DNA from 4 places in the Rhizobium sp. GW821-FHT14E12 genome. Region 3 is predicted to be linked to each of the others. Evidence: predicted binding sites of a transcription regulator. Region 3 holds the regulator's gene; each other region holds the start of a gene.
What was found. Region 3 encodes PhoB, which activates phosphate uptake and scavenging genes when phosphate is short. Its sites were predicted from a motif close to TGTCATNNANCTGTCAT; they were not measured.
Positions count from the first base shown of each region.

Region 1 (7,762 bases), on a different contig from region 3:
CTCTGAATGAATAGTGAACAAAAATCGCATTTCACGAGAACAGAATTCACCAAATAACACAGGCGCGATTGAAAGCGCTTTGGGCAATACTCGCAAAATCTATGCGCCAGAAACTATTTTGCGTTGCAACGGCCGCAAACGGCGGACTGGCGACAACGGCCGCTCCGATTCGAATCCGGGCGGGCTCAATTGAAAATGGAGAAAGGCCCGGGGCGATCAGATGCTTGTCGGGCCATGATTGATCCGGTGACGATGAAAATCCTATCAGCGCCGAAAGAGAATATCGTCGTCGTCGAAGTCGCTTGACGGCCGGCAGATATAAACGGGGCAGTTGGCCCGGTCTTTGGTCGGCATGTAGTCCTGATAGGCATAGTAGCCGGCATTGCAGGCATTGCTGTCAGAGACATAGCGATCGTAGAGCGTCATGTTGCGCACCCTCGTGGACGGATAGCGCATGATGACGGCCCGCTCACGGTTGATGACCGCCCGGGCTTCGGCACAGGTGAAAGACAAGGCGTTATAGCGCGATATCGCCAGAGCCGGCGTGGCGGCCGAGGCGAACAGCAGGCCCAGCAGGATGATTTTTTTCATCGAGGCAATCCTCCCTGAAACTGTTATAATTCTTATATATACATCCAAAAGAGAAGCTTTGGCTTCTGGATTTGTGACAAAACACAAGTGTGATCGAATAGGGAGGCTCCGTGATGAACCACGACCGTTATGACGATTCCTATATCGCCGATATTCTTTTATCCGTGCGGACCATCGCGCTCGTCGGCGCATCACCCAATCCCGAGCGCCCGAGCAACGGCGTCATGGCCTATCTTTTGGCCCGGGGCTATCGCGTCATTCCGGTTAATCCCGGACAGGCCGGCAAGGAGATCATGGGCCAATGGGTCTTCGGTCATCTGGCCGATATCCCGGAGCCGGTCGACATGGTCGACGTCTTTCGCGCGCCGGAATATCTCCGAACGGTGGTCGAGGAGACGATCATGATCGAGCCGCGCCCGCCGGTCATTTGGGGGCAGCTCGGTGTGCGTGACGATGCCGCCGCCGCAAGAGCGGAAGCAGCCGGCGTCAAGGTCGTCATGGACCGCTGCCCGGCAATCGAATATCCGCGGTTGGTCGCCTGACACGGGCAGTGCGCTCGCCAAAGAGCGCTGGCCATTTGTCGCGCGGTATCAACGAAAGAGAGCAAGTTTTTCCTGTAAGAGGAAGAGCTTGGAAATCTTCGCGGTTACCTTTCAGATCCAAGGCGCTATGATCCTGTCATCACGATAATAATGTTGACGGAGGAAAGACCATGGCGACGAACAATCCGGGTTTCGACACACTGGCGATCCATGCGGGGGCACAGCCGGACCCGACGACGGGTGCCCGCGCGACGCCGATCTACCAGACGACCTCCTTCGTCTTTCAGGATGCGGATCATGCCGCCGCACTCTTCGGGCTGCAACAGTTCGGCAATATCTATACCCGCATCATGAACCCGACCCAGGCGGTGCTGGAGGAGAGGGTGGCGGCTCTTGAAGGCGGGACGGCGGGCCTCGCCGTTGCCTCCGGCCACGCCGCCCAGTTGCTCATCTTCCACACCATCCTGAAGCCGGGCGACAATTTCGTCGCGGCCAAGCGGCTCTATGGCGGCTCGATCAACCAGTTCGGTCATTCCTTCCAGAATTTCGACTGGCATGTGCGCTGGGCCGATTCCGATGATCCCGCCACCTTCGAGGCGCAGATCGACGGACGCACCCGCGCCATCTTCATCGAAAGCCTCGCCAATCCCGGCGGCACCTTCGTCGATATCGCCGCCATCGCCGCCGTCGCCCGCAAGCATGGTCTGCCGCTGATCGTCGACAACACCTTGGCCAGCCCCTATCTCATCCGGCCGCTGGAGCATGGCGCCGACATCGTCGTGCATTCGCTGACCAAATTTATTGGCGGTCACGGCAATTCCATGGGCGGCATCATCATCGACGGCGGCACCTTCGACTGGTCCGCCTCGGGCAACTATCCGATGCTGTCGACGCCGCGGCCGGAATATAACGGCATCGTGCTGCACGCGACCTTCGGCAACTTCGCCTTCGCGATCGCTTGCCGCGTCCTTGGCCTGCGCGATCTCGGTCCCGCCATTTCCCCCTTCAACGCTTTCCTGATCCTGACCGGCATCGAGACGTTGCCGCTACGCATGCAGCGCCATTCCGACAATGCGATCGCCGTCGCGCGCTGGTTGAAGGGGCAGGACAAGGTGGCCTGGGTAAATTATGCCGGCCTCGAGGACCACCCGAACCATGCGCTGCAGCAGCGCTATTCGCCGAAGGGAGCAGGCTCCGTCTTCACCTTCGGCCTGAAGGGCGGTTATGAGGCGGGTAAGGGCTTCGTGGAGGCGCTGGAACTGTTCTCCCACCTCGCCAATATCGGCGACACGCGCTCGCTGGTGATCCACCCGGCATCGACGACACACAAGCAGCTCACCGACGAGCAGAGGATCGGCGCAGGCGCCGGTCCTGATGTCGTGCGCCTGTCGGTCGGCATCGAGGACGTGAAGGACATTATCGCCGATCTGGAGCAGGCCCTGGCGAAGGTTTGACGGGCGCCCACTACTTTCTCGGTTCACGGCCTCGTGGCGATCTCAATTTCGTTACAATTGGTCCGCTACAACTTTAGCGACGATTTGAAACGGTGAGCTCCAGAAAACCATGATCTCAAGATTGCGCGTAGCGGTCCTCTTCGGCGGACAGTCCTCTGAACACGATGTTTCCCTCCTGTCCGCCCGCAACGTCATAAAAGCAATCGATGCCGAGAAATACGAGATCGTGCCGATCGTCATAAGCCGCGACGGACGGTGGTTGCTGATCGATGTGGAAGGGGGATCTCTGCCGGACCCGGTCGCTTATGCCGGTCGTGAAGTCTGCCTGTTGCCGGGCGGCAAGGGTCGGATTCTTGCTGTCGGCGATCCCGCCGGAGCGCGAGAGCTGCAGGCGATAGATATCCTGTTTCCGGTTCTGCACGGTCTCTATGGCGAGGATGGCTCCATCCAGGGCCTCGCTCGAATTGTCGGAGTGCCCTTGGTTGGCTGCGGCATCCTCGGATCGGCAACCGCCATCGACAAGGACATTGCCAAACGTCTGCTGCGCGACGCCGGCCTGCCGGTCGCCCGTTCGATCACCGTGAGACCTGGCGATACTCTATCGTTTGAGGAAGCTGCGAGCGCCTTGGGCTCGCCGGTCTTCGTCAAGCCGGTGCGACAGGGCTCTTCGGTCGGCGTCAGCAAGGCGGCGAACGCCGAGGAATTTCGCGCGGCGCTCGTCGAGGCGTTCAAGCATGATGACAAGGTGCTCATAGAAGAGTTCGTCAAGGCGCGCGAAATCGAATGCGCCGTCCTGGAGCAGACCGATGGCACGCTGTTCGTTTCCCTGCCGGGCGAGATCGTCACCGGCCAGGACCACAGCTTCTATACCTATGACGCAAAATACGTCGATGAGGATGGTGCTGTGACCAGCGTTCCGGCACAATTGCCTGCCGATCTCACCCAGCGTCTCCGCGAGCTTTCGCTGGATGCGTTTCGCGCATTGGGCTGCGAAGGTCTCGCGCGCGTCGATTTCTTCGTGAGGCCGGACATGAGCATGGTGGTGAACGAGGTCAATACGATGCCGGGCTTCACCAATATCAGCATGTACCCGAAGGCCATGGAAGCGACGGGGATCTCCTACCCGGCGCTCGTCGACCGGCTGATCGAACACGGGCTTGCAAGAGGCGGTCGATAGCCGGATCTTCAGGTTTCGGTATTCTTGAACGTTGCGAAGCCGACCAAATGCAGTGCACTACGGCCAAGTGTTTCCAGATCGTCATGAGGGATTTATGACAACATATTTGCGATTGGATACCGCCGGTATCGAGCCGGAAACGGGCGCCCCAGCCGAGGATCGCATCATTGCTGGAGCACCGGAGTTCCGCACCTGGAATGCCGAGGAGGCCGATGGCGGGGTCTATGCGGGCATCTGGGAGGCGACGCCGGGCAAATGGAAGATCGTCTATGACGAGTGGGAATATTTCCACATCCTGTCCGGTCATTCGGTGGTAACCGACGAGAATGGCGAGACTTTTCACCTGCGCGCCGGCGACCGGATGATCCTAAGGCCCGGCTTCAAGGGGACCTGGGAAGTCATTGAAACGACTCGCAAGGACTATGTGATCCGTCTCTGACGGCGCCTTGGATTTCGCCGCAAAGCCAGTTGAATCAAAACATGAAGACCGGTGCCGCTTCGATTGCGCGCCGGTCTTTGTCGTGCCGTCCGCGCGAAGGTCGTTTCCATTGCCAGAGGTTGTGTCACCGGGCTTTCACCAAACTGTCATCAAACTGAAACACTGCGCCTTTAGACGCATCTCTGTCGCCAGGAGATTCAGGTGGGCGCTACCAACCGATGGGACACCCCGCGCCGGACTCCTGCTCGCCATCCTTTCATCACTTGAGGAAGTGAGTCTAACATGCTGAACCAGAAATTTCGTTCGCTTTGCCTGACGGCAGGCTTTATCGCTGCCATGTCCGTTTCGGCCTCGGCCGCCGACATCACGGGCGCCGGCTCGAGCTTCATCGCGCCGGTTCTGTCCAAGTGGGCTGAAGGCTACAAGGCTGCGACGAACAATGTCGTCAACTACCAGTCGGTCGGTTCGGGCGCCGGCATCAAGCAGCTCCTCGACAAGACCATCGTATTCGGCGCTTCGGACAAGCCGATGAGCGACGCTGACCTCGAGAAGAACGGCATTGCCCAATTCCCGATGATTTCCGGCGGTATCGTCGTTTCCTATAATGTTGAAGGCGTAAAGCCGGGCGAACTCGTTCTCGACGGCAAGACGCTGTCCGACATCTTCCTCGGCAAGATCGCCAAGTGGGACGATGCGGCCATCAAGGCCCTCAACCCCGATGTCAAGCTGCCTTCCACGCCGATCTCCGTCGTTTATCGCGCCGACAGCTCGGGCACGACCTTCAACTTCACCGACTACCTGGCGAAGGTTTCGCCGGAGTGGAAGGAAAAGGTTGGTTCGAACACCGCGGTTGAATGGCCGGTCGGCTTCGGCGCCAAGGGTTCCGAAGGCGTTTCCACCACTGTCAACCAGACGGCTGGTTCGATCTCCTACGTTGAATATTCCTACGTCATCGCCAACCACATCGGTTTCGCGAAGATGAAGAATGCTGCCGGCAAGGTTATCGAGCCGAGCCTCGACACGTTCAAGGCTGCCGCTTCCAACGCCGATTGGGCCAATGCCAAGAACTTCAACCTGATCATCACCAATCAGCCGGGCGAAAAGAGCTGGCCGATTGCAGCTTCGACCTGGGTTCTGCTCTACAAGAAGCCTGCCGATCCTGCTCTCAATGAAGAAGCGCTGAAGTTCTTCAAGTGGTCCTATGAGCACGGCCAGAAGGACGCGACTGCCCTGTCCTATCTTGCGATCCCGGAGAGTGTTGCCGCGGTTGTCGAGAAGTCCTGGACGAAGGACTTTGGCGCGAAGTAATTTGTGCTAGCTGAGAAGTTACGGCGGACAGGGCACGGCCCTGTCCGCCTTTCGTGACAGGACAAGGGGAAATCGATGGCTGACGCGACTCAGACGGCTGGCTTCCAGGGAGTGGATACCAGCGCCAGCACCAGAAAATTCCGGATACAGGATCGGATTTTCTATTTTATGACGCTTGGCTCGGCTGCTCTTGTCGTGCTTCTGCTGCTGGCAATCATTGTGGTTCTTATCATCGATGCCCTGCCAACCTTCCAGGCCTTCGGGTTTTCGTTCCTCTGGGGCACGAAGTGGAGTGCTCCCGCCGATATCTATGGTGCCGTTCCTGCCGTGGTCGGTACGCTGGTGAGTTCGCTCATCGCCATGCTGATTGCCGTTCCCCTGGGCATTGGCATCGCCATCTTCCTCACGGAACTTTGCCCCGGTAGCCTGCGACGTCCGATCAGTACGGCCATCGAGCTTCTGGCCGGTATTCCCTCCATTATCTACGGCATCGTCGGCCTCTTCATTCTCGTGCCGCTGATGCAGACCTATATCCTGCCCTTCCTTATGATGACGATCGGCCAGGTGCCGTTGATCGGCCTGCTGTTCCAGCCGCCGGCGCCGGGCGTAGGCCTGTTGACGGCAAGCCTCGTGCTGGCCATCATGATCCTGCCTTTTATCACTGCGATCTCCCGCGACGTGTTCAGCACCGTGCCGCCGATGCTGCGTGAATCCGCTTACGGCACGGGCATGACCACATGGGAAGTGGCACGCCACATCCTGATTCCCTACACACGTCGCGGCCTCGTCGGCGGCATCATGCTCGGTCTCGGCCGCGCGCTCGGCGAGACCATGGCTGTAACGTTCGTCATAGGTTCGGTGAGCCGTCTGCAATCGTCGATCATCTCGCCGTCCACCACCATTTCCGCCCAGATCGCGAACAACTTCGGCGATGCCGACGGTCTGCAATTGTCGAGCCTGATTGCGCTCGGCCTGCTCCTGTTCGTCCTTTCCTTCTGCGTGCTTGCGGTGGCGAGGTGGATGATCGGCCGCGGCAATGCGCTTTGAGGAATAAACCCATGGACAATGCAATTCGTCAGAACCTCGTCTCGAGGCGTTATGGGAAGAACCGGGTGATGATGGTCTTGTGCCTCATCGCGGCCATTCTCGGCATATTCTTTCTCAGCGTGATCCTCGGAACCCTGGTTTATCGCGGTGTATCGGCGCTCAATCTTGACGTGTTCACCATGTCGATCCCGGCCCAGGGTTCGCGCGGTGGCCTGATCAACGCAATCTACGGCACAGTACTGGTCACGGGCTGCGCCATCCTGATCGCCGCGCCGATCGGCATTCTCGCCGCCACCTATCTGGTGGAGTATGCCAACGGCACCAAGCTTGCCGAGGCCGCCAAGTTCTTGAACGACATCTTGCTGTCCGCACCCTCGATCATCATCGGCGTGTTTGTCTACGGCGCCGTGGTCGTGCCCATGCACGGCAACTCCGCCTTCGCCGGCATCCTCGCGCTGGCGCTGATCGCCCTTCCGGTCGTCAACCGCACGACGCAGGACATGCTGTTGCTGGTGCCAAACGAGCTTCGTGAGGCGACCGCCGCGCTCGGCGCGCCGCGCTGGAAGTCCATGACGATGGTGATCTACCGTTCCGCCTGGACGGGCATCCTCACTGGCATCCTGTTGGCCGTCGCCCGTATCAGCGGTGAAACCGCGCCGCTTCTCTTCACGGCCGGCTACAGCAAGTTCATGAATGCAAGCCTGACCGGTCCGATCGCCACGCTGCCGGTTGCCATTAATACGCTCGCCGCCGATGCAGGCGAGGATCTCAAACAACTGGCCTGGGCCGGAGCGCTGATCATCACCGTTGCCATCCTCGCCCTCAACATCCTTGCCCGTGTCTTGAGTGGACGCCGCCAATGACGCCGCCGAACGATAGGAATGAGACCATGAACATGAGCGACAACAATTTCCAGAGCGTCAACGCACAGCCGGGAAAAAACGCTGTTTCCCAGTCGGATCTCGGCATGATCGCGAAACTTGAGGTGAAGAACCTCGATTTCACCTATCAGAACGGCCATCGTGTTCTGAAGGGTGTGAATATGGACATCCGCAAAAATGCGGTCACAGCCTTCATCGGCCCTTCGGGTTGCGGTAAGTCCACGCTGCTGCGCACCTTCAACCGGATGTATGATCTCTATCCGGGCCAGACGGTTGCCGGCGAGATCCTGCTGGACGGCCGCAATATTCTTGCCAAGGACGTC
Region 1 covers NZ_JBXAPH010000004.1:178,831-186,592, reverse strand. The annotation lists gene AC1RO0_RS17725 (hypothetical protein) at 265-591, opposite strand; gene AC1RO0_RS17720 (CoA-binding protein) at 705-1,133, shown strand; gene AC1RO0_RS17715 (O-acetylhomoserine aminocarboxypropyltransferase) at 1,304-2,587, shown strand; gene AC1RO0_RS17710 (D-alanine--D-alanine ligase family protein) at 2,697-3,764, shown strand; gene AC1RO0_RS17705 (cupin domain-containing protein) at 3,859-4,203, shown strand; gene pstS (phosphate ABC transporter substrate-binding protein PstS) at 4,540-5,511, shown strand; gene pstC (phosphate ABC transporter permease subunit PstC) at 5,587-6,558, shown strand; gene pstA (phosphate ABC transporter permease PstA) at 6,570-7,421, shown strand; gene pstB (phosphate ABC transporter ATP-binding protein PstB) at 7,526-7,762, shown strand, end outside.
Region 1: pstS (phosphate ABC transporter substrate-binding protein PstS) is a predicted target of PhoB. The motif match lies at 4,337-4,353, and genes of this name have one in related genera.

Region 2 (7,762 bases), on a different contig from region 3:
GCCTCTCCGGTCCCGCCAACGTACTAGTCATGCCGGCCTTCCACTCCGCCGCGATCTCCACCAAGATGCTGCAGGAACTCGGCGGCTCCACCGTTATCGGCCCTTTGCTCGTCGGCCTCGACAAGCCGGTGCAGATTACGTCGATGGGGGCAAAGGATTCGGACATCGTCAACATGGCGGCAATCGCCGCCTATGGCGCGGGATAGTAACCCGGAACCCGTATCTTGGGGTTGGCGGCCAAAGAAAGACCATGGCCGCCACCTCAATTGGGTGTAGAATATGGGAATGAGTGAGGCTCGGTCCCTGTTCGGAGTGCTGCGCCATTCAGCGCGGCCAGATATTGTCGACGCCATTGAGCGGCTCGTCCTTGAGGCACCCGACCGCAAGCTCAACCGTGTGAACCCCCTTGCCTTCGCAGCCGATCATGGCTTCGATGAAGAACAGGTTATCAATGCATTCCTGCATGCATCCCGGCTTGGCCTGTTCGAGATATCGTGGAATGTTCTCTGCCCCGGTTGTGGCGGGGTGCTGGATGCAAATACCTCGCTGAAGACCGTACAGAGCGAAACTTACAACTGTTCGCTCTGCGCGGCCGGATACGAGCCGACACTCGACGAGATGGTCGAGGTCACCTTCACCATCAGCCCGCGCGTGCGCCATATCGAAGCCCATAATCCGCACGAGCTGTCGCCGTTCGAATATTTCCGCCAGATCTATTGGGGTTCCGGTGTCGATCTTCCCGACGAGGGCTACGAGGCCAAGGTCGACGAGTTCGTGCTGGAATCGCTGGAACTGCCCGCCGGAGAGAAAGCGGTCGTATCACTGCAATTGCCGGCGGAGTTCGTCATCATCTTCGAACCGGTCACTCATGCGGCGCAATTCCTGGACGTGAAGGGTGAACCGTCGAAAGAGCGGCAAACCGTTTCACTCGTCTTCGACCGCCTGCATCGGCACAGCGATCCCATTACCTTGCGCCCGGGACCCCTGCGCATCCTGATGGAAAATCACACTGAAGTCCGTGCACTGCCATCAATCTGCGTGGCCAACGACGCGCTTCATGCCCTGCTCAGCCGTCGCCGCCCATTCCTGACAGCCAAGCAACTGCTCTCCAACCAAACCTTCCGCGATATATATCGCACGGATACGATCGACGTGAACCAGCGGCTGAAGATCACCAGCCTCACCTTTCTCTTCACCGACCTGCGCGGCTCTACGGAGCTGTACGAAAGGGTCGGCGACCTCGCCGCTTTCGATCTGGTCAGAACCCATTTCAGCATCCTGCACGAAATCGTGGGCGCCGAGGCAGGCGCGGTGGTGAAAACCATTGGCGACGCGGTTATGGCCACCTTCCCTACTCCGGACCGGGCATTGATCGCGGCCATGCGGATGCGAGAGGCCATGATCACCCTGAATAGCGAACGCGGCAACGACGATCTGCTTCTAAAAATCGGGATCCATGAAGGGCCGTGCATCGCGGTCAGCCTGAATGAGCGGCAGGACTATTTCGGACAGACGGTCAATATCGCCTCCCGCGTGCAGCATCTGGCGACCTCACGCGAGATATTTGCGACAGGATCGGTCCTTGATAATCCCCGCGCCGCCGAGTTCCTGACGCTGCATGACCTAAAGCCGGTATCGCACCACGTCTCGCTCCGCGGCATCACGGATGAAATCGACATTTTCGCGATTCCCTGAGGAACGGCGGTTGCCGGGCGAGTGGGGCTTGCGTCGATCAGCTCGCGAAACGGCCGGTCGCTGCACCGTAATAGTTGACGTAGCGGTCCGAAATGCTGGCGATCGGCAGGACGATCAACACGTCCGTCGTGTTGAAGGCATGGTCGACGACGGCGTCGGAGCCGACCATGGCGCCGAGGCGCAGGTAGCCCTTGATCAGCGGCGGCAGCGCCATCAGCGCCTTCTTGGAATTGATAGCCTCGACCGGCATCAGGTCCATGGTGCGCGCAAGCGACGGCAATGCGCCGACGGTCCACTCGTCCTTGGCAACGACGTTATGATAGAGGAACGACAGCGCCAGCGCATGTTGCTCCGGACGGACGCCGGGGAAGGAGGCGCAACCGAACATGGCGCCCATGCCATGCTTCACCGCATAGGCCCAGTTGCCCTGCCACAGCAGTTCGACGGTGCGCTTGTTGCGATAGGCCGGCAGCACGCAGGAGCGGCCGAGTTCCATGAACTGCTTGTCGGGATGACGGGCCATAAGCGCGCCAATGTCGAATTCCGAAGAGGAATAAAAGCCACCATTTGCCATGGCCACTTCCTGGCGCAACAGACGGTAGGTACCGACGATCTGGTCTTCGGTATCGCCTTCCAGCGACTGGTCGAGCACCAGCAGGTGGTCGCAGATCGAATCATAGCTGTCGACATCGCGCTGGCGACGCATGGCGTCAGCCGGCAACTGCGCGTTCATCTCCTCGACGAAGACGCGATAACGAACGGCCTGAGCGGCGTCGATTTCCCGCGCCGTGCGAGCAAGGCGGGTTTCTAGATTTCCGATGCGCCCGAACACATCGCTTGCAACCGGTGCGATCGTCGCCTTTGAAGACTGAACCATTTCGCCCTGAGCTTCGCGATTCAAAATTTCGATGGACATGGCGCCTCCCCCTCAGCGGTTGATATAGCGCCATAAAGCAAATTCTTGCGACAGGAAAGTGACATGGTGCTTTGCGAAAAGCAAGAAGCGTGCCTGTTGCAAATATCTAATAAGCAGGAAGTCCCCAACTTCCAGGGGCGTTCATCGAACAGCACTGCGCAACTTCAGGGTAAGATTTCGCTTAAATAAGCAGGCGGAGCGAAACATTGATTCGCAATCGGATTATTCGTTTCGGGCACGTTCGAAAGCGACCTTTGAAAGGCTTTGCACCGTGGTGATGAGGCTCTGCGGATCGACCGGCTTCACGATGACGGCATCGGCTCCGGCAAGCAGCACCTGACGGCGGATGGCCTCGCGGCTGTCCGCGGTCAGCACGATCACCGGCAGAGGCGAAAGACCGGCCTTGCGCTCCTGCGCCCGCAATTGCGCCAGCACGGTCACGCCGTCGCCTCCGGGCATGGTGAGATCGGTGACGATGATATCGGGCCGGCTCTCGCCCTTTTCCACGCGGGCAAGCAGGCCGGTGAAATCCTCGACAAGGCGAACCTTGTGACCGGCCTTGGTGAGCATGGCGCGGACCAGCATGGCATTGACGGGATCATCCTCGCCGAGCAGGACGCTGAAGGCGATGTCCGTCGCTTCCGGCGTTATCAGACCGAAACCGGGCGGATTGTCGATCAGGGCATCCCGCTTCTCCATGCCACGCATGCGGCCGCTCAGCACATCGATCAGCGATTGCTCACGCAGCGGCCTGATCAGCCAGGCATCGAAAAGATCAAGTGGATGCGTGTTGCGCTCCTCCGGATTGACGAGAAAGATCTTGCGCAGGCCGGAGGCGGCCAGTTCGTTGCCCTCGCGGAAATACCATGGCGCCATGCGGTGATCGACGATCAGGTCCGTCAATGGCCCGTCTTCGCTCTCGGGCACGGATAGGCTTTCGATGTCATCCGGGCCGATCAGGCGGCAGCGGCCGCCGAGCGTGCGGATGGTTTCAGCGATCGCCGTGCTTGCCGCCCCTTCCGGCGCCAGCAACAGGATGTAGGAGCCCCTGAGCAGATCGTCCCGCCTGCCGGGCGCATCGTCGCCGGCGACGAGAGAAACGGGAAAACGGATGGTGAATTCGCTGCCGTTGCCCCGCTCGCTGGCAACACTCAGCGCGCCGCCGAATTCGCGCAGGATGCGGGCGGAGATAGCAAGCCCCAGACCCGTGCCGGCACTTTTGTCCAGCACATTGCCGGCCTGTTCGAACTCGCCGAATATCCGCGCCTGCTCCTCTTCCGTCATGCCCGGCCCGCTATCCCTGACCGATATCAACAGATCGCCGCCGTCAAGGCCGGCGCGAATGAGCACGCCGCCCGTCTGGGTGAACTTCACGGCATTGCCGATGACGTTGAACAGGACCTGGCGCAGCCGGGCCGGATCGAATTCCATGGTCTCGGGAACATCGGCCGCAACGGTCGCGGCGATCTCGATGCCCTTCTCGTGGGCGCGATGGGCGAGCATCTCGACGACGCCTTCGAGCAGCGGCCGCAGCGTCTCGGCGCGCGGACGAAGCTGGAAGCGGTTGACTTCGATCGTCGAGAAATCCAGGAGGTCCTCGACCAGTTGCACGAGCGCATTGCCGGACTGGCGGATGCCGGTCAGGTAATTGGCCTGCTCCAGCGTCAATGGCGTCTGGGCCAGCAGATGGTTCATGCCGAGAATGCCCGACAGGGGCGTGCGGATCTCGTGGCTGACGGTGGCAAGCAGCCGCGACTTGGCGGCGCTGTTGTATTCGGCCTTCAGCCGCGCATCCTCGCGCAGGCGCGCGGCTTGGCGCTCTTCGGTCACGTCGCGAGCAACGCTCTGGATGCTGAGCCGGCCCGAGACCGGATCGCGAAACATGACATCGTGCCAGGCGAAGATGCGTGGGCCTTCCGGCGTGGAGATCTCGGCATCCTGGCGCTGCGATGCCGTGACGGCGCGAAAGACGAGCCCGGCTTCTTCCAGCGTCAGGCCCTCCGGGTTGGCCTTGCCGGTCAGCCTGCGGAACGTCGCGTTGGCATGGACGATGCGGCGCTCGATGCTGCGCGTGACCGTGATATCGCCAAGCGCATCATGGATGGTGGCGAACAGGCTGGTGCTCTCATTGCTCTCCCACAGGCGGTCGTGCTCGTGCTCGCTGAGCGGCGGCACGTCGGCTATGACCTTGCGGCCAGTCTTTCGCGTCACGACAATACCGGCGACAACGATTGCCAGGGCTATCAGGCCCAGCAGGCCCGCAAGCGCCGGCAGGCCACCGGCATAGCCGACCGATAACAGCGCCACACCGGCGATCAGGCCGCCACCGTTCAGCCAATGGCGTTGCAGCCATTGAGAAAAGACGATTGGAGCGGAAATAACCCGCTCGGGTGGCGGCAAAATCCCGATCGGATCGGCGTCCAGGCGAGGCGCGTCTATGACCGGCCGTTCACGCGGTCCGGTTTGGTCGTCGGCGATGGCGGCGACAAGCTTTTCCTGCAGGTTTGCCAGAGTGCTCATGCCTGTTTGCTAACACGCGCACTCTTCCCGATGCCTTCAGGGATTCGCTAGAATTTTAGGTGTTTGCCTTTTTTGGCGAGAGAAGCTCGTCCAGAATGACGCAGCCCGCCCCGATGGTGATGAAGCTGTCGGCGAGATTGAAGACGGCGAAGGACCATGTTTCCGTGTGGAAGAGAACGTAGTCGATCACATGGCCGTAGAGAAACCGGTCGATCAGGTTGCCGAGCGCGCCGGCGATGATCAGGGCAAAGCCGAGATGGGCAATCCAGCGATGGCTGGGCGTACGCCGCCACAGCCAGATCACGAAGGCGACGATGATGAGCCGCATGCCGACGATAAACCAGCCATCCATGCCCGACAGCATCGAGAAGGCGACGCCGAGATTATAGGTGCGATAGAGCGCCAGCATCGGAATGACCGGCACCATCTCCTGCAGCGGCAGCCAGTGATCGACCATGATCTTCACGGCCTGGTCGAGAATGACGGCGATGATGATGAAAATCAGGATCGGCAAGGGCCGGGAAAACAATGCGGGCTTGGCGGACGCCTGTTCGTTCATTTCGCTGTCGGTCATCGTGTCTCGCTGAGAGTGAGAAGATGGCGGCGAGCTTCGAACAGCATCACCGCCGTCGCCACCGCCAGGTTGAGGCTGTCGGCGCGGCCGGCCTGCGGAATGCGGGCAAGCGCATCGGCCTCCTTCGCCAGGGCATCCGGCAGACCGGACTGCTCGTTGCCCATCAGGAGCACGACAGGCTTCTTCTTGTAGTCGATCGTGCGGTAGTCGACCGCGCCGGCCAGATGCGTGGCAACGACAGAGACGCCAGCCGTCTTCTTCCAGGCCAGAAACTCTTCCGGCGTCGCCTTGACGACAGGAACGGCGAAGACCGAGCCCATGGTGGCGCGCACGGTTTCCAGCGAAAAGGGATCGGTCGTCTCGCCGACGAGGATCACGCCCGACGCGCCGGCCGCATCGGCCGTGCGGATGATGGTGCCGAGATTGCCGGGATCGCGCACGCGATCGAGCGCCACCCAGGTTTCACCGGCTTTCGGCCTGACGTCGCGAAGCGGCCGCCAGCGCTGGTCGAAGATGCCGACCACCATCTGCGGATTGTCGCGGCGAGTGATCGAGGCAATGACCTTTTCGCTGACTTCGAGCACAAGCCCGCCGGCTGCCACAGTCTTGGCGGCCACCTGTTCGACCAGCGGCTTGCCCTTGGCAGCCTTGGCGTAAACCAGCGTGCGGATCGTCCAGCCGAGTTCAAGCGCGTCGATGACCAGCTTCAGGCCTTCCGCCAGGAAAGCACCGCTCTCCTCGCGCGACTTCTTGTTGGTCAGCGCCTTGATGTCCTTGATGATCGGATTGGCAAGCGAGGTGACCTCCTTGACCTGTCCGACCTTGCGGGGGCCGTCATTCCTGTAGTCCTGGTTCATTTCGGCACCCAGCGGCTGAAAAGTGATGTGGAAAGCGCCCTGCCCGGCGTCTTGCCGTCGAGGCCGGCCTCGCGGATGACCAATTCGCCGGATTCGACAGCGCCGCCGGCGCCGCGCATGGTTTCGCGCATCAACTCATGGATCGAATAGAAGCTGGCGCGGATGGAATAGGCCGTGAGCACCAGGCCAACCGCCTTGGGCGACAGGATCTCGCGGCAGATATCGAGCATCGACGGCAGGTGTTCGAACAGATGCCAGACCTCGCCGTTCGGACCGCGCCCGAATTTCGGCGGGTCGGTGAGGATGATATCGTAGGTGTTGCCGCGCCGTTCCTCGCGCAGGATGAATTTCATCGCGTCTTCGCAGATCCAGCGGATCGGCAGCTTTTCCATGCGGCCGAGCGCCTGGTTTTCCCGCGCCCAGCCGATCGCCTTCTTCGAGGCGTCGACATGGGTGACTTCCGCGCCGGCAGCGGCGGCAACCAGCGAGGCAACGCCGGTATAGCCGAAAAGATTCAGCACCTTCAGCGGCCGGTTCGCGGCTTCGACCTGCTGCTTCATCCAGGCCCAATGGACGATCTGCTCGGGAAAGACGCCGACATGGCGAAAGGCGGTGAAGCGGCCGAGGAAATCGACGCCGAGCAGTTTCAGCGGCCAGGTCTCGCCGAGCGCCTCGCGCGGAAACCGCCAGCGCCCCATGCCGTCCTCATCGGTGTCGCCGGTGAAGATCGAATCGGCATTGTCCCAGACATGGGCGGGAAGCGACGGCTGCCACAGCGCCTGCGCCTCCGGCCGCACAATGCGGTAGGGACCATATTGCTCGAGCTTCAGCCCGTTGCCGGTGTCGATCAGGTGGAAATCGCCGGCGCCCATCGATTCGAGGATAACGGGCACGCGCTCGACCGGACGCTCGCCGCTGCGCGCGATCAGCGGGCGCTCCGGCGTTGCCGGAACAGGCGCCGCATCACGCGGCTCCGCCATTCGCTCGCCTCGATCACGCGCAACCGCCGTCGGCCTCGAATTGGACTCGCGCGTGGGCTTTGCCGGTGGCTTGCCGGCCTTAACGGGCGCCTCTCGCCTTGCATCCCTTGGGGATTTTGCGCTCGCGCCGCCCGCGGCTCTCTGGCCGGGCCGGCTTTCCCTGTGTTTCGCCATGCTTGTCTCGAAATTGATATGTGCGTGCAAATAGCATCTGGCTGCC
Region 2 covers NZ_JBXAPH010000023.1:15,835-23,596, reverse strand. The annotation lists gene AC1RO0_RS31575 (NADP-dependent malic enzyme) at 1-206, shown strand, start outside; gene AC1RO0_RS31570 (adenylate/guanylate cyclase domain-containing protein) at 286-1,695, shown strand; gene olsB (l-ornithine N(alpha)-acyltransferase) at 1,733-2,611, opposite strand; gene AC1RO0_RS31560 (hybrid sensor histidine kinase/response regulator) at 2,834-5,131, opposite strand; gene lspA (signal peptidase II) at 5,187-5,690, opposite strand; gene AC1RO0_RS31550 (TrmH family RNA methyltransferase) at 5,702-6,562, opposite strand; gene AC1RO0_RS31545 (class I SAM-dependent methyltransferase) at 6,559-7,716, opposite strand.
Region 2: olsB (l-ornithine N(alpha)-acyltransferase) is a predicted target of PhoB. The motif match lies at 2,659-2,675, and genes of this name have one in related genera.

Region 3 (7,762 bases):
GATCTCCAACAATCTCGGCGACTCGAAGAGCCTGATCACCCATCCGGCCACCACCACGCACAAGAACCTCACCGACGAGGCCCGCGCCGAACTCGGCATTTCGCCAGGCACCGTGCGCCTCTCGGCCGGCATCGAGGACGGTGACGATCTGGTCGAGGATTTCGCCCGCGCGCTGGCGCAGGTTTCGGCCTGAGTTTTGTCATCCAAACCCGCCCGGATCTCGTTCGGGCGGGGCGGCTTGCCTTGACAATAGGCATGCCGGATAGCTTAGGCCAAGGCCAATTAACCCTTGGAACTAGCCTTAGTCCCTGAAAAGCCGTATGATTTACCCGTTATAGGGGTTTTCACCGATCCGTTCCTTGACGGATCAGGTTGTGTATAGGATACCGCTAGATGTCCCGCTTTCGTGGGATCATGGAAAGCGGAGCAGATGCCCTAGACTTAAAATGCTGGAGCGTCCGATGTGCGTTTATTGGAACGCACGACGTTTCGGAGTAATGACCAAGGTGTCAGGCATGTATCGCGCTCTAACACGGGATATCGAAGTCGTCGTCGAACCTTTTTATCTGGAGGAGCAATCCGATCCGGATGACGACCGCTATGTCTGGGGTTATCGCATCGTCATTTCCAACCACTCCACGGTCAATGTCCGGCTGGTGACGCGCTATTGGCACATCACCGATCAGAACGGATTGGTGGACGAAGTGACCGGACCTGGCGTCGTCGGCGAACAGCCACGACTTGGCCCCGGCGATACCTACGAATATTCGTCAGGCTGCCCGCTCGATACGCCATCGGGCATGATGTTCGGCCATTATCAGATGGAGACGGACGACGGGGAACTCTTTCACGTCAAGATCCCCGCCTTCTCGCTGGATACGCCCAACCTGCTGCGGACGCTGAACTAAGCCCGATCAGGCTTCCTTTACCTCGGAGACTTCGAAGCGATAGGTGGTCGAGCAGAACTCGCAGGTGACAGCAATTTCGCCATTCTCCTGGCTCACCTCGATTTCCTCGGCGGAAAAGCCCTGCAACACGCCCTTCAGCTTGTCGCGCGAACAGGTGCAGCGATCGAAAACCGCCTTCGGTTCATAGACGCGCACGCCACGCTCGTGGAAGAGACGGAACAGCAGACGTTCGGTGCCGACCTGCGGGTCGGTCAGTTCGTCGGCATCGATCGTCTCGACCAATGACCGGGCTTCCTCCCAGGCGTCGTCCTCGACATGATGGCGCGGATTGCTATCGCCGTCGCCGCCATGCAGATCCGGCTGGCGCATGCGCTCCGGTGCTTCCGGCAGGAACTGCGCGATCAGCCCGCCCGCCCGCCAGCGATGGCGCGGCTTGCCGGCCTCGTCGCGATCGAACAGTTCGGCGGCACCCAGGCGAACGCGGGTCGGGATCTGTTCCGACTGACGGAAATACGTCCCGGCGATCTCTTCGAGCGAGGCGCCGTCAAGCGCCACGATCCCCTGATAGGGCTGGCTGTAGCGACCCTGATCGATAGTGAAGGCGAGCACGCCCTTGCCGAGCAACTGCTCCGGCTCGGTTTCGCCGGCGGCCACGGCCTTTGCCAGCGCCTCTTCATCGAAGCGGGCATAGGCGCGGACATTTTCCGGCGTGGCGAAATCGGCGACCAGAAGATCGACCGGTCCGTCGCCCTTGGTCTGCACGGTGAACTTGCCCTCGAACTTCAGCGAGGTGCCGAGCAAGACGGTCAGCACCACGGCCTCGGCCAAAAGCCGGGCAACGGGGGCCGGATAATTGTGCCGGGCGAGAATTGCGTCCAGCAAAGGCCCGAGCTGCACGGCGCGGCCGCGCACATCAAGACCTTCGACCTGAAAGGGAACGACATGATCGTCGCCGGCAAAATCGAATTGACCCAGCGAGGCTGCACTTTCCGCCATTGCTATACTCCTACTGCGCCCGCGGCATCAAACTCGCGGTTCTATATCCTCAGATCGCGCCCAGGCACCAAGCAAGAATCGACTTTTGCGCATGAAGGCGGTTTTCCGCCTCATCGAAAACAACGGATTGCGGACCATCGATCACTTCATCCGTCACTTCCTCCCCGCGATGCGCAGGCAGGCAATGCATGAACAAAGCGTCCTTGCCGGCCTGTGCCATCAAAGCCTGGTTGACCTGATAGGGCTGGAAGACGTTGTGACCGCGAGCCCGGTGTTCCTGATTCATGGAAACCCAGGTATCGGTTACCACGCAATCAACGCCAGCGACCGCACGGTCGGCATCATGCGAGAGCATGATTTCGGCGCCCTGGTTGCGGGCCCAGTTCAAATAGTGATCCTTTGGCTCGGAACCAAGGGGTACGGCCATGTTCATGCGATAGTCGAAGCGGGCGGCCCCCTCGATCAGCGAATGCAGCACATTGTTGCCGTCGCCGGTCCAGGCAATGGTCTTGCCCTTGATCGGGCCGCGATGCTCCTCGAAGGTCATGATGTCAGCCATGATCTGGCAGGGATGCGTGTCATCGGTCAGCGCATTGATGACCGGCACGGTCGCATGTTCGGCCAGCTCCAATAGACGCGAATGCTCCGTCGTGCGGATCATGATGGCGTCGACATAGCGCGACAGCACCTTCGCCGTATCGCCGATCGTCTCAGCCCGGCCAAGCTGCATCTCGGTGCCTGACAGGAACAACGTCTCGCCACCGAGCTGGCGCATGCCGACATCGAAGGAAACGCGGGTTCGGGTGGAGGGTTTCTCGAAGATCATCGCCAGCATCTTGCCGGCAAGCGGCTTGTCGGCCGTGCCCGCCTTTAGCGCCTGCTTTCGCACGATGGCATCATCGATGATGCTGCGCAGATCGGCAGCCGCGACGGCCGAGAGATCGAGAAAGTGTTTCGGAGAAGCCATGTTCCTACCTGTACTCTAGAAAACAACAACGCCCGCGTGGGGCAGAAACGCCCCGACAGCGGGCGCTGGATTTAGGCCGACTTTTTGACGCGAGCGGCGCGCACGGATTCTGCCGCGCGTTCGATGCGGGCAATGCCTTCGCGCGCTTCCTCTGCAGTCACCACCAGCGGCGGCAGCAGACGGATGACGTTGTCGCCGGCCGGCACGCCCAAAAGATGCTCGGCGCGGATTGCCTGCAACAGCTCCGCCTGCGGAATGGCAGCCTTGATGCCGAGCATCAGGCCCTCGCCGCGGACATCCTCGATGATATCGGGGAAACGATCCTGAAGCGAAGCCAGGCCCTGGCGGAAGACCAGTGCGATGTCGCGCACATGCTGCAGGAAGCCATCAGCCAGCACGATATCGAGCACGGCATTGCCGACTGCCATGGCGAGCGGATTGCCGCCATAGGTCGAGCCATGCGTGCCGGCCTTCATGCCCGAAGCGGCTTCCGCCGTCGCAAGGCAGGCACCGAGCGGGAAACCGCCGCCGATACCCTTGGCCACGGCCATGATGTCGGGCGTGACGCCGGACCATTCATGGGCAAAGAGCTTGCCGGTACGGCCGACGCCGCACTGGACCTCGTCAAGGATCAGAAGAAGGCCATGCTCGTCGCAGATCTGGCGCAGGCCGCGCAGGAACTCGTTGGTCGCGGGGCGGATGCCGCCCTCGCCCTGCACGGGCTCAATGAGAATCCCGGCCGTCGCATCGGTGACAGCGGCACGCACGGCGTCGAGATCGCCGAAGGGCACCTGGTCGAAGCCCGGTGCCTTCGGGCCGAAACCTTCGAGATACTTCTCCTGTCCGCCGGCGGCGATCGTCGCGATCGTGCGGCCGTGGAAGGCACCTTCGAAGGTGATGATATGGAATTTCTCGGGATGGCCCTTGGAGAACTGGTAGCGCCGCGCCGTCTTGATCGCGCATTCCAGCGCCTCGGCACCGGAATTGGTGAAGAACACCTTGTCGGCAAAGGTGGCTTCCGTCAGGCGCTTCGACAACTTCTCCTGGCCCGGCACCTCATAGAGGTTCGACAGGTGCCAGACCTTATCGGCCTGCGCCTTCAGTTCCGCAACCAGATGGGGATGTGCATGGCCAAGCGAATTCACCGCAACACCGGCGGCGAAATCGAGATAGCGCTCGCCTGTCTCCGTGAACAGCCATACGCCCTCTCCTCGCTCAAACCGCAGCGGAGCACGCATATAGGTGTCATAAAGCGGCGCGGTTTCAGCCATGGCCCGTATCTCCTCGATCACAACTTTTAGGGCCAATCGTTTCCTTCAAGTGAAACGGGCCCGGAAAAATCAAAAATGCCGCCTTGCGGCGGCTGAGGCACTATTGATGTTTTGCACCGCAATGTCAACAAAACAGGCGATTTAGCAGGCGCGGCAGAGCGCCTCTCGACGAGAGGTATGTCTTCAACTGCTAATATTGCAAAAATGCCACGCTTGGACAAGCAAGTTGGGGAAAACCCCGAAATCGATTCCCCAGGAATCATGCGTGTCTTGTCACGGAGTCAGCCTCACACTAGGTTAAACCCCAATTACTAGACTGCATGCGGCGGAACTAGTCACCACAATTTTTAAGCGTTTCGCGCCTCGCCCTAATGCGAGGCAATGGTGAAGGATTCTGCCATCGGAAACGCGACAGCGGAGACAGGGCATGAATTGGACAGACGAACGCGTCGAGAAGCTGAAGAAGCTGTGGTCCGAGGGTTTGAGCGCGAGCCAGATCGCGGCGCAGCTTGGTGGTGTCAGTCGTAACGCCGTCATCGGCAAGGTGCATCGCTTGAGCCTGCCGGGCCGAGCGAAGGCCGGCGGCACGGCGACGGCCGCCCGAGCGCAGAAGCGCAACACCTCGGCGCCGCGCGCACCGAACTACGCCTCGCGCGTTGCAACCCGCACGGTTACCCGTCAGCAGGGCGCGACGATGCTCAAGGAAGAAGTCGAGATCGATACGGTCAATGAGATCGAATATCGTCCGGCCGCCAATGTGGTTGTTCCGATTTCGCGCCGCCTCGGCCTGACGGAACTCACCGAGCGCACCTGCAAGTGGCCGGTCGGCGATCCGCTGAAGGATGACTTCCATTTCTGCGGCAACGACAGCCCGGATGCATCGCCCTATTGCGGCTACCATCAGCGCATGGCCTACCAGCCGGTGCATGAACGGCGCCGGCCGGCGGCTCAACCCCGCGGTTGAGATGCCCCATAGCCGAAATGAAAGAAACGGGCCGAAAGGCCCGTTTTCTGTTTCCGCCGCTATGTTGGATGACTGACCGGTTTCCCGCTCAGGCTTCCATGGAATAACCCGCGCCGCGAACGGTGCGGATGACATCCTGCATATTGGAGAAGTTCAGCGCCTTGCGCAGACGTCCGACATGGACGTCGACGGTGCGTTCGTCGACATAGATGTCATGTCCCCAGACACCGTCGAGGAGCTGCGACCGCGAGAAGACGCGGCTCGGCGAAGCCATCAGGAATTCCAGCAGGCGGAATTCGGTCGGCCCCAACCGCACTTCGCGGCTCTTGCGGTGAACGCGATGGGTCTCGCGGTCCAGTTCGATGTCGCCACAGCGCAACACCGTGGAGAGAACCTCCGGACGGGCGCGACGCAGCATCGCCTTGACGCGAGCCATCAGCTCCGGCGTCGAGAACGGCTTGACGACATAATCGTCCGCGCCGGTGGAAAGGCCGCGCACGCGCTCGCTTTCCTCGCCGCGGGCGGTGAGCATGATGATCGGCAGGCGCTCGGTCTCCGGCCGCATGCGCAGCCGGCGGCAGAGTTCGATACCGGACACGCCGGGGAGCATCCAGTCAAGGATCAGAAGATCGGGGATGCGCTCCTGGAGGCGAAGCTCGGCTTCGTCGCCTCTCAGAATGGTGTCGACCTCGAAGCCTTCAGCCTCAAGATTATAGCGCAGCAGAACGCTGAGCGCTTCTTCGTCTTCTACAACAGCAACTCTCGGAACCATGCGTCTCTGGTCTCCTTTTCTTGGCGTCTTCGTTATTCCGTCACCGCACCGACGGTGTTGGCGGTATCGTCTTTCGGGCGCTCGCCTTCCGGCTGGCTGCCGGTCGCCATGTAATAGATCGTCTCGGCGATGTTGGTGGCATGGTCGCCGATGCGCTCGATGTTCTTGGCGCAGAAGAGAAGATGCGTGCAGGTGGTGATGTTGCGCGGATCTTCCATCATGTAGGTCAGCATCTCGCGGAAGAGCGAGGTGTACATCGCATCGATTTCCTCGTCGCGCTCACGGATCGAGACGGCCTTGTCGGGCGAACGGGTCGTGTAGACGTCGAGCACTTCCTTGAGCTGGCTGAGCGCCAGTTCGGAAAGATGCTCGATGCCGCGCGCCAGGCGGCGCGGAACACCGTGGCCCTGCACGGCGATGACGCGCTTGGCGGTGTTCTTGCCGAGGTCGCCGACGCGCTCCAGATCGGCGGCGATGCGAATGGAGCCCATGATTTCGCGCAGGTCGGCCGCCATCGGCTGGCGACGCGCGATGGTGACGATCGCCTTGTCGCCGACTTCGCGTTCGGCGTGGTCGAGGACGACGTCGTCGGAAATGACCTTCTGTGCAAGGGCGGCATCGCCATGCACCAGGGCGCGGACGCTGTCGCTGACCATCTGCTCCGCCAGACCGCCCATTTCCGCAATGCGGCGCGTCAGGAACTTCAGGTCTTCGTCATAGGCAGAGAGAATGTGAGTGGAGACCATTTTTCTATCCTCAGGGTGAAACGTGTGAAGGGAGCCGCGCGCGGGATATCATCAACCAAAACGGCCCATGATGTAATCCTGCGTGCGGAAATCGTCGGGATTGGTGAACATCTTATCGGTATCGTTCTCCTCGACCAAATGGCCGAGGTGAAACATTGCGGTGCGTTGCGAGACGCGGGCGGCCTGCTGCATGGAATGCGTCACGATGACGATCGTGAAGTTTTCCCGCAGCTCGTGAATCAGTTCCTCGACCTTGGCCGTGGCGATGGGATCGAGCGCCGAGCACGGCTCGTCCATGAGAATGACTTCCGGGCTGACGGCGACGGCGCGGGCGATGCAGAGGCGCTGCTGCTGGCCGCCCGACAGGCTGGTGCCGGCTTCCAGCAGCCGGTCCTTCACCTCGCCCCAGAGACCGGCCTTCTGCAGGCTGGTTTCGACGATATGGTCGAGATCGGCCTTGGAGCGATGCAGCCCATGGATACGCGGGCCGTAGGCGACGTTCTCGTAGATCGACTTCGGGAAGGGATTGGGCTTTTGGAACACCATGCCGACGCGAGCACGCAGCTCCACGACATCGATGGCGCTGTCATAGATATCCTGATCGTCGAGCGTGATCTTGCCGGTGACGCGGCAGGTATCGATCGTGTCGTTCATCCGGTTCAAGCAGCGCAAGAAGGTGGATTTGCCGCAGCCGGAAGGGCCGATCAGCGCGGTGACCGTATTGACGCGGATGTTCAGGTCCACACCGAACAGGGCGCGCTTGTCACCATAATAGACCGAGACGTCCTGGCCGATCATCTTGTAGGGGATCGTCGTCATCTTCCTGGCCAATGCCTTCTCGCCTGCGGCTTCCGTCATCATGTTCATTCCGTCTTCTCCCTCTACCAGCGCCGCTCGAAGCGACGGCGCAGCAAGATGGCTCCGATGTTCATCGCAACAAGGAAGAAGAGCAGGACGATAATGGCCCCGGAGGTTCGCTCGACAAAGGCACGCTCGGCTTCGCTCGCCCACATGTAGATCTGCACCGGCAGGGCGGTCGCCGGATCGAGCGGCGACGTCGGATAATTGGCGACGAAGGCGACCATGCCGATCAAGAGCAGCGGCGCGGTTTCGCCGAGCGCATGCGCCAGCCCGAGGA
Region 3 covers NZ_JBXAPH010000006.1:218,450-226,211, forward strand. The annotation lists gene AC1RO0_RS22070 (O-succinylhomoserine sulfhydrylase) at 1-193, shown strand, start outside; gene apaG (Co2+/Mg2+ efflux protein ApaG) at 516-908, shown strand; gene AC1RO0_RS22080 (Hsp33 family molecular chaperone) at 915-1,904, opposite strand; gene argF (ornithine carbamoyltransferase) at 1,954-2,871, opposite strand; gene AC1RO0_RS22090 (aspartate aminotransferase family protein) at 2,943-4,142, opposite strand; gene AC1RO0_RS22095 (GcrA family cell cycle regulator) at 4,570-5,106, shown strand; gene phoB (phosphate regulon transcriptional regulator PhoB) at 5,195-5,878, opposite strand; gene phoU (phosphate signaling complex protein PhoU) at 5,911-6,624, opposite strand; gene pstB (phosphate ABC transporter ATP-binding protein PstB) at 6,676-7,491, opposite strand; gene pstA (phosphate ABC transporter permease PstA) at 7,506-7,762, opposite strand, start outside.

Region 4 (7,762 bases), on a different contig from region 3:
CGTTCCGTGTTGGTATGAACCATTTTCCTGCCGTTTCGCAAGCCTTCAAAAAGCGGTTGAACACGTCCTCTTCACGGTCTCACAGGATCTCGAGAAAGACGATGCCCTGTCCCCGTCTCAATAGGTGATCTGACCTTTCAGCGATTGCTGCAACGAGCGATAGGCCCAGCTGTTTTCGCCGCCGCGATCGCGAATCTCGACGAGCTGCACGCGGGCCGCCTGGACGTCGCCCTGTTCGAGCAGGGCCTGACCCATGTAGGAGCGCGCGAGGATGTAATTTTCGTCCCGCTGCAGGGCCTTGCGGTAGTAGCTCATGCCGAGCTCCATGCGGCCGGCCTTGCGGTTGGAATAGCCGAGATAATTGAGAATGCGGGGATCGTCCTGGTTTCTGGCAAGCTTCAGGACGGTGATGGCGTTGTCATATTGGCCGGCATAGGCGAACTCGCGCGCGGCCTGGAAAAGCTTGTCATCGTTGAAGCCGCTTTTCTGCGGTTTCACGCATTCCTTCTTGTCCTTGTCCCAGACCTTGCCGTCCTTGCATTGGGTGGTCGTTTTGGTCTTCGGCGGCGGCGCGGTCTCGTCGCTCTCCGAGCCGGCGGCAAAGGCTTGCAGGCTGGTGCCGAGCAGAAATATGGCGGCAAACGCCGTCATGGCGGAATTCTTCGTCGCGACGCGAAAGCCCATATCATCCTCCCGAAATCACCTGGGTGGATTGTAGCTCCGGATATTCGAAAACGCTACCGAAACGATAGCTCCGCGTTGATAAAATACCACCTTTATCACGCCAGGATATCGACGCCCCGGGCCTCCACGCCATCGCCACGGGCATTGAGGCTGAAGCGTTCGGCCTTAAGCTCCCATGCACCCGGGTGGCCGGCGACGGTGAAGAGATTATAGGCTGCTGCCGGCTTCAACCCGCCAGGGCCTTGCGAAGCTGACGCGATGCCGACGACGGGCACAGGGCCGATCGGGCCATTCAACCAATGCAGCGTGTTGAGATGGGTATGGCCGTGCAGGACCAGCTCGGCGCCGCCGGTAGAGATCACCGCGGCAAAGCGGCGGATGCCGATCATGCGCTTGTAAAAGCTGGTGGCGCCACGGATCGGCGGATGGTGGATCATTACCACGCGAAAGAGACCGGCCTCGCCGGCGGCGCGCAGCATGTTCACCGTCTCGCGCGCCTGCCGGGCAGAAAAAAAGCCGCTTGCTGCAAAGGGAGGCGTGGCGACCGCCGTCGAGCAGCCGATTAGGGCGACGCGGTCGCGGATGCGAAGATAGGGAAAGACGTGCTGATCTTCCGGCCACTCCGGCGGGGCAAGATCTCCCTGAACATAGGGATACCAGGCGCGCATGGCCTTCTCGTAGGCGCCGGGCACATAGGCATCGTGGTTGCCGGGAACGACGGAGGTGAAGGCGGGGTCGCCAACGGTTTTCAACCATTCGGCGGCGGTGCGGATCTCGATACCGCTGCCGAGATTGACGAGATCGCCGGTTACGGCGAGATGGTCGGCCTGCTTCGCCCTGATATCGTCCAGAAGAAGATCGAGGGTGCCGCCGAAAAGATGCTTGCGCCGGTTTCGGTGCCAGTTCACAAATCCGGTAATGCGTTTGGAGGCGAGTTCTCTGATCGAAAGCCGGGGCAAGGGACCCAGATGAACGTCGGAAATATGCGCGAGTTTGAACATGGGTTGAGACATAGCCCAGTCCATTGTCAAAACAAATACACCCATTTGCCGTTGGCCGGTCACTTCGGCGGGGCTGCGACATGAGCGACGGCGCTGCTCCCGACGAATCCCGTAGCTGGCGGGCAAGGTTGCTTGGCTGGATACTCCACAGCTATTTCGCGTTCACCCGCGGCATGACCTTGGGCGTGCGGGCAGCCTGCTTCGATCGGGAAGGGCGGATCTTCCTGGTGCGGCATTCCTATATTGCCGGCTGGCACATGCCCGGCGGCGGCGTCGAGCGTCATGAGACGGTGGAGCAGGCGCTGGCGAAGGAATTGCGGGAGGAGGGCAATCTGGTGATATCGGGCCGGCCGCAACTCTTCCACGTCTATCTCAACAACCGCACCAGCAAGCGAGACCATGTCGTCTTCTTCCGCGTGCAAGTGGAGCAGACCGCGCCGCGCAAGCCGGATCTCGAGATCGTCGAAAGCGGCTTCTTTCCGCTCGACGCCCTGCCCATGGGGACGACCAAGGCGACGTATCGCCGACTGAAGGAGCTGGAAGGTGGCGAGACGCCGTCGAATTATTGGTAGTGCTTCAGTTCCTCAAGCCGCCTTCGCCAATCCTTCGCGCCCATGCGGGCGGTCAAAATCCAGATCGGGACCGACGGGGACGATACCGGTCGGATTGATCGTTCGGTGGCTGCGGTAGTAGTGGTCCTTGATATGCGTAAGGTTGGTCGTCTCGGCGATACCGGGGACCTGATAGAGATCTCTCAGGTAAGCTGACAGGTTGCGATAATCCTCGATGCGGCGGATGTTACATTTGAAATGGCCGACATAGACGGCGTCGAAGCGGATGAGCGTGGTGAAGAGCCGCCAGTCGGCCTCGGTCAGCCGGTCGCCTAGGAGATAGCGGTTCGTCTCCAGACGCTTGTCGAGCATGTCAAGCGTTTCGAACAGGCGACGGACATTGCCGTCATAGGCTTCCTGCGTGCCGGCGAAGCCGGATTTGTAGACGCCGTTGTTGACCGTGTCGTAGACGACCTCGTTCAGTGCATCGATCTCGGCTCTGAGGTCCGATGGATAGAAGTCGTCCTTCGAGCCAGTCAAGCCATCGAACGCGCTGTTGAACATGCGGATGATCTCGGCGGACTCATTGTTGACGATCGTGCCGGTCTGCTTGTCCCAGAGGACGGGAACGGTGACGCGGCCGGAATAATGCGGATCTGCCTTGACGTAGACTTCCCAGAGCGCCTTTGCACCGAAGAGGTGATCGACCGTGCCGCCATCCTGGCCTTTGAACTCCCAGCCATTTTCCAGCATCAGCGGATCGACGATGGAAACGGAGATCAGGCCCTCGAGCTTCTTCAGCTTGCGGAAGATCAGCGTGCGGTGCGCCCAGGGGCAGGCGAGCGAGACGTAGAGATGGTAGCGCCCGGCCTCGGGCTTGAAGCCGCCCGTACCGCTCGGCCCCGGCGCGCCATCGGCGGTGATCCAGTTGCGGAACTGCGAGGCGGCGCGCTTGAAATGGCCCTTGGTTTCCTTCGTGTCGTACCAGACGTCATGCCAGACGCCGTCAACCAACATGCCCATTGCTCCATCCTTTCGCCGATCCTGTCGAAAACTTGATCCGGAAGATACGGTGTGCGTGCGGAATTTCGAGACAATAAACGATGAACAGTGCGTCACGTCATCATCCCGACATGATCATGCCTCAGCAAACGGTCGCTCACATTTTGCATTGGACGAACCGAAAATTTCCTGCTATCCGGCTTGTCACACTTTGAGGACCGCTTGTCATGAAAGCAACCAGAAGCCTGCGACGACGCCGATGATCCCGAACGCTCGAAAAGCGTTTTCGAGAACCATCCCGTCTGTCTATCTGGTTTCTTTGGTCTAATGTACAAGCACGATCTGGTCTACCTCACTGAGGATGCGTCGCACGACGCTGTCATCGAACTCATCAACGAAGAAGCATTCGGTCCCGGCCGGTTCGCCCGCGCTGCTGCGCGGATTCGCGAACAAGGCCCGCATGACCGCTCGCTCTCCTTCATCTGCGCCGATGATGGTGAGACGATCGCCTCCGTCCGGATGACGCCGGTGCTTGCCGGCTCGGTCAAGGGGCATCTGCTCGGACCGCTCGCCGTCCGCCCGTCGCACAAGAACCGGGGCATTGGCCGGGAATTGGTGCGGATCGCGATCGAGGCTGCCAAGCGGAAGGGATCTGAATCCGTGATCCTGGTCGGCGATCCGCCTTACTATAGTCCGCTCGGCTTCGAAAAAGTCGCTTACAACGCGCTGGCGTTTCCGGGGCCGGTCGATCCGGGCCGGGTGCTCGTCGTGCCGCTCGCCGCTGACACGCATGAGCGGCTGAAGGGCACGATTGCCTGGCATGATGACGCCGCATCGGCTGTCATTGCCGAGGATATTGACGACGAAGATCTGCCGCCGGTGGCGATCGCGGTTTAGCCGCCACGATTTCCACAGGCTGACCGATTACCGCCCGCGCACTCCCTTGCGCGGGCATTTTTCATCTACCTGTCATACGGCCAACCTAGAGTTTTGCCTGTTCTGATGAAGAGCGATTGCGAAACTTTTGGGGGTAGTGCAATGACTGAAAATCTCACGCAAAAAGATATATTTCCGACCAGTCAGCTGGAAGACGCTGACGGGGAAGGCCATAACTGTACCGACAATCCGACGATGGGGGAAATCATCGGACGTCGCTTTTCCCGCCGCGGCTTCCTGCAAGGGTCACTCGCTGTTTCCGCTATCGCTGCGACGGTGGGGCCGCTCGCATTGGTAAGCGCGGAAAAGGCACGCGCGGCCGGAGGCTCGGCCTTCGCCTTCAAGGAAGTCGAAGCCGGCGTCGATGCCGATCACCATGTCGCCGAAGGCTATGACGCCAATGTGCTGCTGCGCTGGGGCGACGCGCTCTTTGCCGATTCACCGGTCTTCGATCCAAAGAACCAGACCGCCGAGGCACAGCGCCGCCAGTTCGGCTACAACAACGATTATGTCGGCTATATCCCGCTGGAGGGCTCCTCCGAGCATGGCCTGCTGGTCGTCAATCACGAATATACCAATCCGCATCTGATGTTTCCGGGCCTGGTGACAATCGCCGACGGCAAGATCAAGCAGGCGCCGCTGAGCAAGGAGCAGGTGGATATCGAAATGGCGGCCCATGGCGGCACCATCGTCGAGATCCGCAAGGTCGATGGTAAGTGGCAGGTGGTTCCTGACGGCAAATATAATCGCCGTATCACTGCAACGACCGAGATGCAGCTGACCGGTCCGGCCGCCGGCAATGACCGGCTGAAGACCTTGGCCGATGCGACCGGCGCCAAGGTTTTCGGCACGCTCAACAACTGTGCCGGCGGCGTCACGCCCTGGGGCACTTACATCATGGCCGAGGAAAACTTCCACGGCTATTTCTCCGGCAAGCTGCCGGAAGGCCACAAGGAGGCCGCCAACTACAAGCGCTATGGCGTGCCGGAAGGCAGCTACGAATGGGCGAATTTCTATGACCGATTCGATCTCTCCAAGGAGCAGCATGAGCCGAACCGCTATGGCTGGGTCGTCGAAGTCGATGTTCTCGATCCGCAATCGGTGCCGAAGAAGCGCACCGCACTTGGCCGCACCAAGCATGAGGGTGCCGCCAATATCGTCTCCAAGGATGGCCGCGTGGTCCTCTATCTCGGCGACGACGAACGGTTCGATTATGTTTACAAGTTCGTGACGGCCGGTACCTTTAATACCGCCGACCGAGCCGCCAATCTCGACTTGCTCGACAACGGCACGCTCTATGTCGCCAAGTTCTCCGAGGATGGTACGCTTGCCTGGTTGCCGCTGACCTTCGGTCAGGGGCCGCTGACAGCGGAACATGGCTTTGCCAGCCAGGCCGACGTGCTGATCGAAACGCGCCGTGCCGCCGACCTGCTTGGCGCAACCAAGATGGACCGGCCGGAAGACATCGAACCCAATGCCGTCAACGGCAAGGTCTATGTGATGCTGACCAACAACAGCAAGCGCAAGGCCGATCAGGTCGAAGCCGCCAACCCGCGCGCCGACAATGCCTTCGGTCACATCATCGAGATCAGCGAAGAGGACGGCGTCTTCTCGGCGACCAAGGGCAAGTGGGAAGTGCTGCTGAAATGCGGCGATCCTTCGGTTGCAGCGGTCGGCGCTTCCTTCTCGACCGAGACGACGAAGAACGGCTGGTTCGGCATGCCCGACAACTGTTCCATCGATGCCGCCGGTCGTCTCTGGGTGGCGACCGACGGAAACAGCAACAAGGCGACCGGCCGTACCGATGGCCTCTGGGCTGTCGATACGGAAGGCGATGCGCGAGCGACGTCGAAGCTGTTCTATCGCGTACCCGTCGGTGCCGAGCTTTGCGGCCCGTTGTTCCTGCCCGATGACCAGACGGCTTTCGTTGCCGTGCAGCATCCGGGCGACGGCGGCGATGACTGGTCCGGTCACGGCCGTCCGTCTTATTACGAGGATCTGTCGACGCGTTGGCCGGACTTCAAGCCGGATATGCCGGTACGTCCCGCCGTGGTGGCCATCACCAAGACCGGTGGTGGCAAGATCGCCGTCTAAGGCTTTGTAAAGAACAACCTATCGCCCCGTCTGCCTCAGCGGGGCGATAGTTTTTTCTGCAGGAAATAACGGCTGCGACCCGCAGGGAAGTCCGGCAACTCGCCGAAGATGGCGTAGCCCTGCCGCTGATAGGCGCGCAGCGCCTGTGGATTGAAGGTATCGATCCAGGCGCCGAAACAACCCCGCGCCATCGCTTCCGCTTCCGCCGCGTTCAGCAGCTTGCCGGCCATGCCCTGGCCGCGCAATGTTTCCGGCACGAACAGCCATGCCGTGAACAGCCAGCCCCAGGCCGTATAGCCCGAGACGCCGCCGATGGTCTTGCCGCTTTCGTCGCGGATCAGAACAGCGAGCGCACGGCGTTCGGACGGACCGACATCGGCAGTATTGAAGGCGGTCAAGCCTTCGCTGATCGCCGCGAGGTCGGTTTCGGAAGGCGTATCCGTTACATCAAGTCGCGACATGATACTCACCGTCCTTCGCGCCACCACATGGCGGAAAAGCCAAAGAGGAGGGCGGCAAGACCGGCAAAGCCCGCAAAGAGCGGCAGGTTGTTGATGCCCTTCAATATGGTCTCGTCGGTCATGCGGATGGTCAGGCGCTGATCGTCGGCGACACGCACGGCGCCGCGCACCGGCAGGATCGGCGGGACGGTGACGCCGCCGCTGGCGGTGGCGACCCGCGTGACAAGCCCCTTGGTCTTTTCCGCCAAGGGCTTCAGCGTCTCCGTCGTCGAGATCATCGCCTTGAATTCCGGCGCGTCAACGGCGCCGACATGCACCAGCGTCGAGAGATTGCCATTGGCGATCTGATAGAGCCCGATCTCATCCATGCGCTTGTCAGCTTGGTAAAGGCCCGGCTCGGTCTGCTTCAGCGGCAATGTCTGTGTCTTGCCGGAGGGAGACTTGATCGTGGCGGGGCCGGGATCATCGCCGATCGTCTGGCGGGTCACCTCCAGCGTGCGGCCGGCGGCGCGTGCGGTCAGCGCCTCTTCCTCCAGCGCCGGCTCCTTCAGCAGCCAGTGGGCGATGCGGCGATAGAGCGACACATGCGGCCCGCCGCCTTCGAAGCCGCGCGCCCATAGCCAGCCTTCGTCGGAGAGCAGCATGGCAACACGGCCCTGGCCGACGCGGTTCAGCACCAGCAGCGGATTGCTGTCGGCGCCCACCATCACGGTCTGGCCCTGCGGCTTCTCGACGTCGACGCTGCGGAACCAGCGGCCCCAATGCGGCGGTTCGGTATCCGACCCGTCGAGGCCGCGCGTGACCGGGTGCTTGCGGCCCTGATCCGACAGGCGCGGATAGAAGGGTTTTTCGATCATCTGCCCTGTTGGTTCGGCCGGGAGCACCGCGGAAAGCGGTGTCAACGCGATCGAATTGCCGGCCGCGTGTTCGGGGCCGGCGGCCACCAGCAGTGCGCCTCCGTTTTCGACATATTGGGCCATGTAGTCGTAATAGATCGTCGGCAGGACGTTGGGGCGGTCCTGGTAACGGTCGA
Region 4 covers NZ_JBXAPH010000001.1:945,489-953,250, reverse strand. The annotation lists gene AC1RO0_RS04665 (tetratricopeptide repeat protein) at 118-651, opposite strand; gene AC1RO0_RS04660 (metallophosphoesterase family protein) at 780-1,697, opposite strand; gene AC1RO0_RS04655 (NUDIX domain-containing protein) at 1,766-2,257, shown strand; gene AC1RO0_RS04650 (glutathione S-transferase family protein) at 2,270-3,259, opposite strand; gene AC1RO0_RS04645 (GNAT family N-acetyltransferase) at 3,566-4,135, shown strand; gene AC1RO0_RS04640 (PhoX family protein) at 4,277-6,268, shown strand; gene AC1RO0_RS04635 (GNAT family N-acetyltransferase) at 6,304-6,729, opposite strand; gene AC1RO0_RS04630 (hypothetical protein) at 6,735-7,762, opposite strand, start outside.
Region 4: AC1RO0_RS04640 (PhoX family protein) is a predicted target of PhoB. The motif match lies at 4,195-4,211, and genes of this name have one in related genera.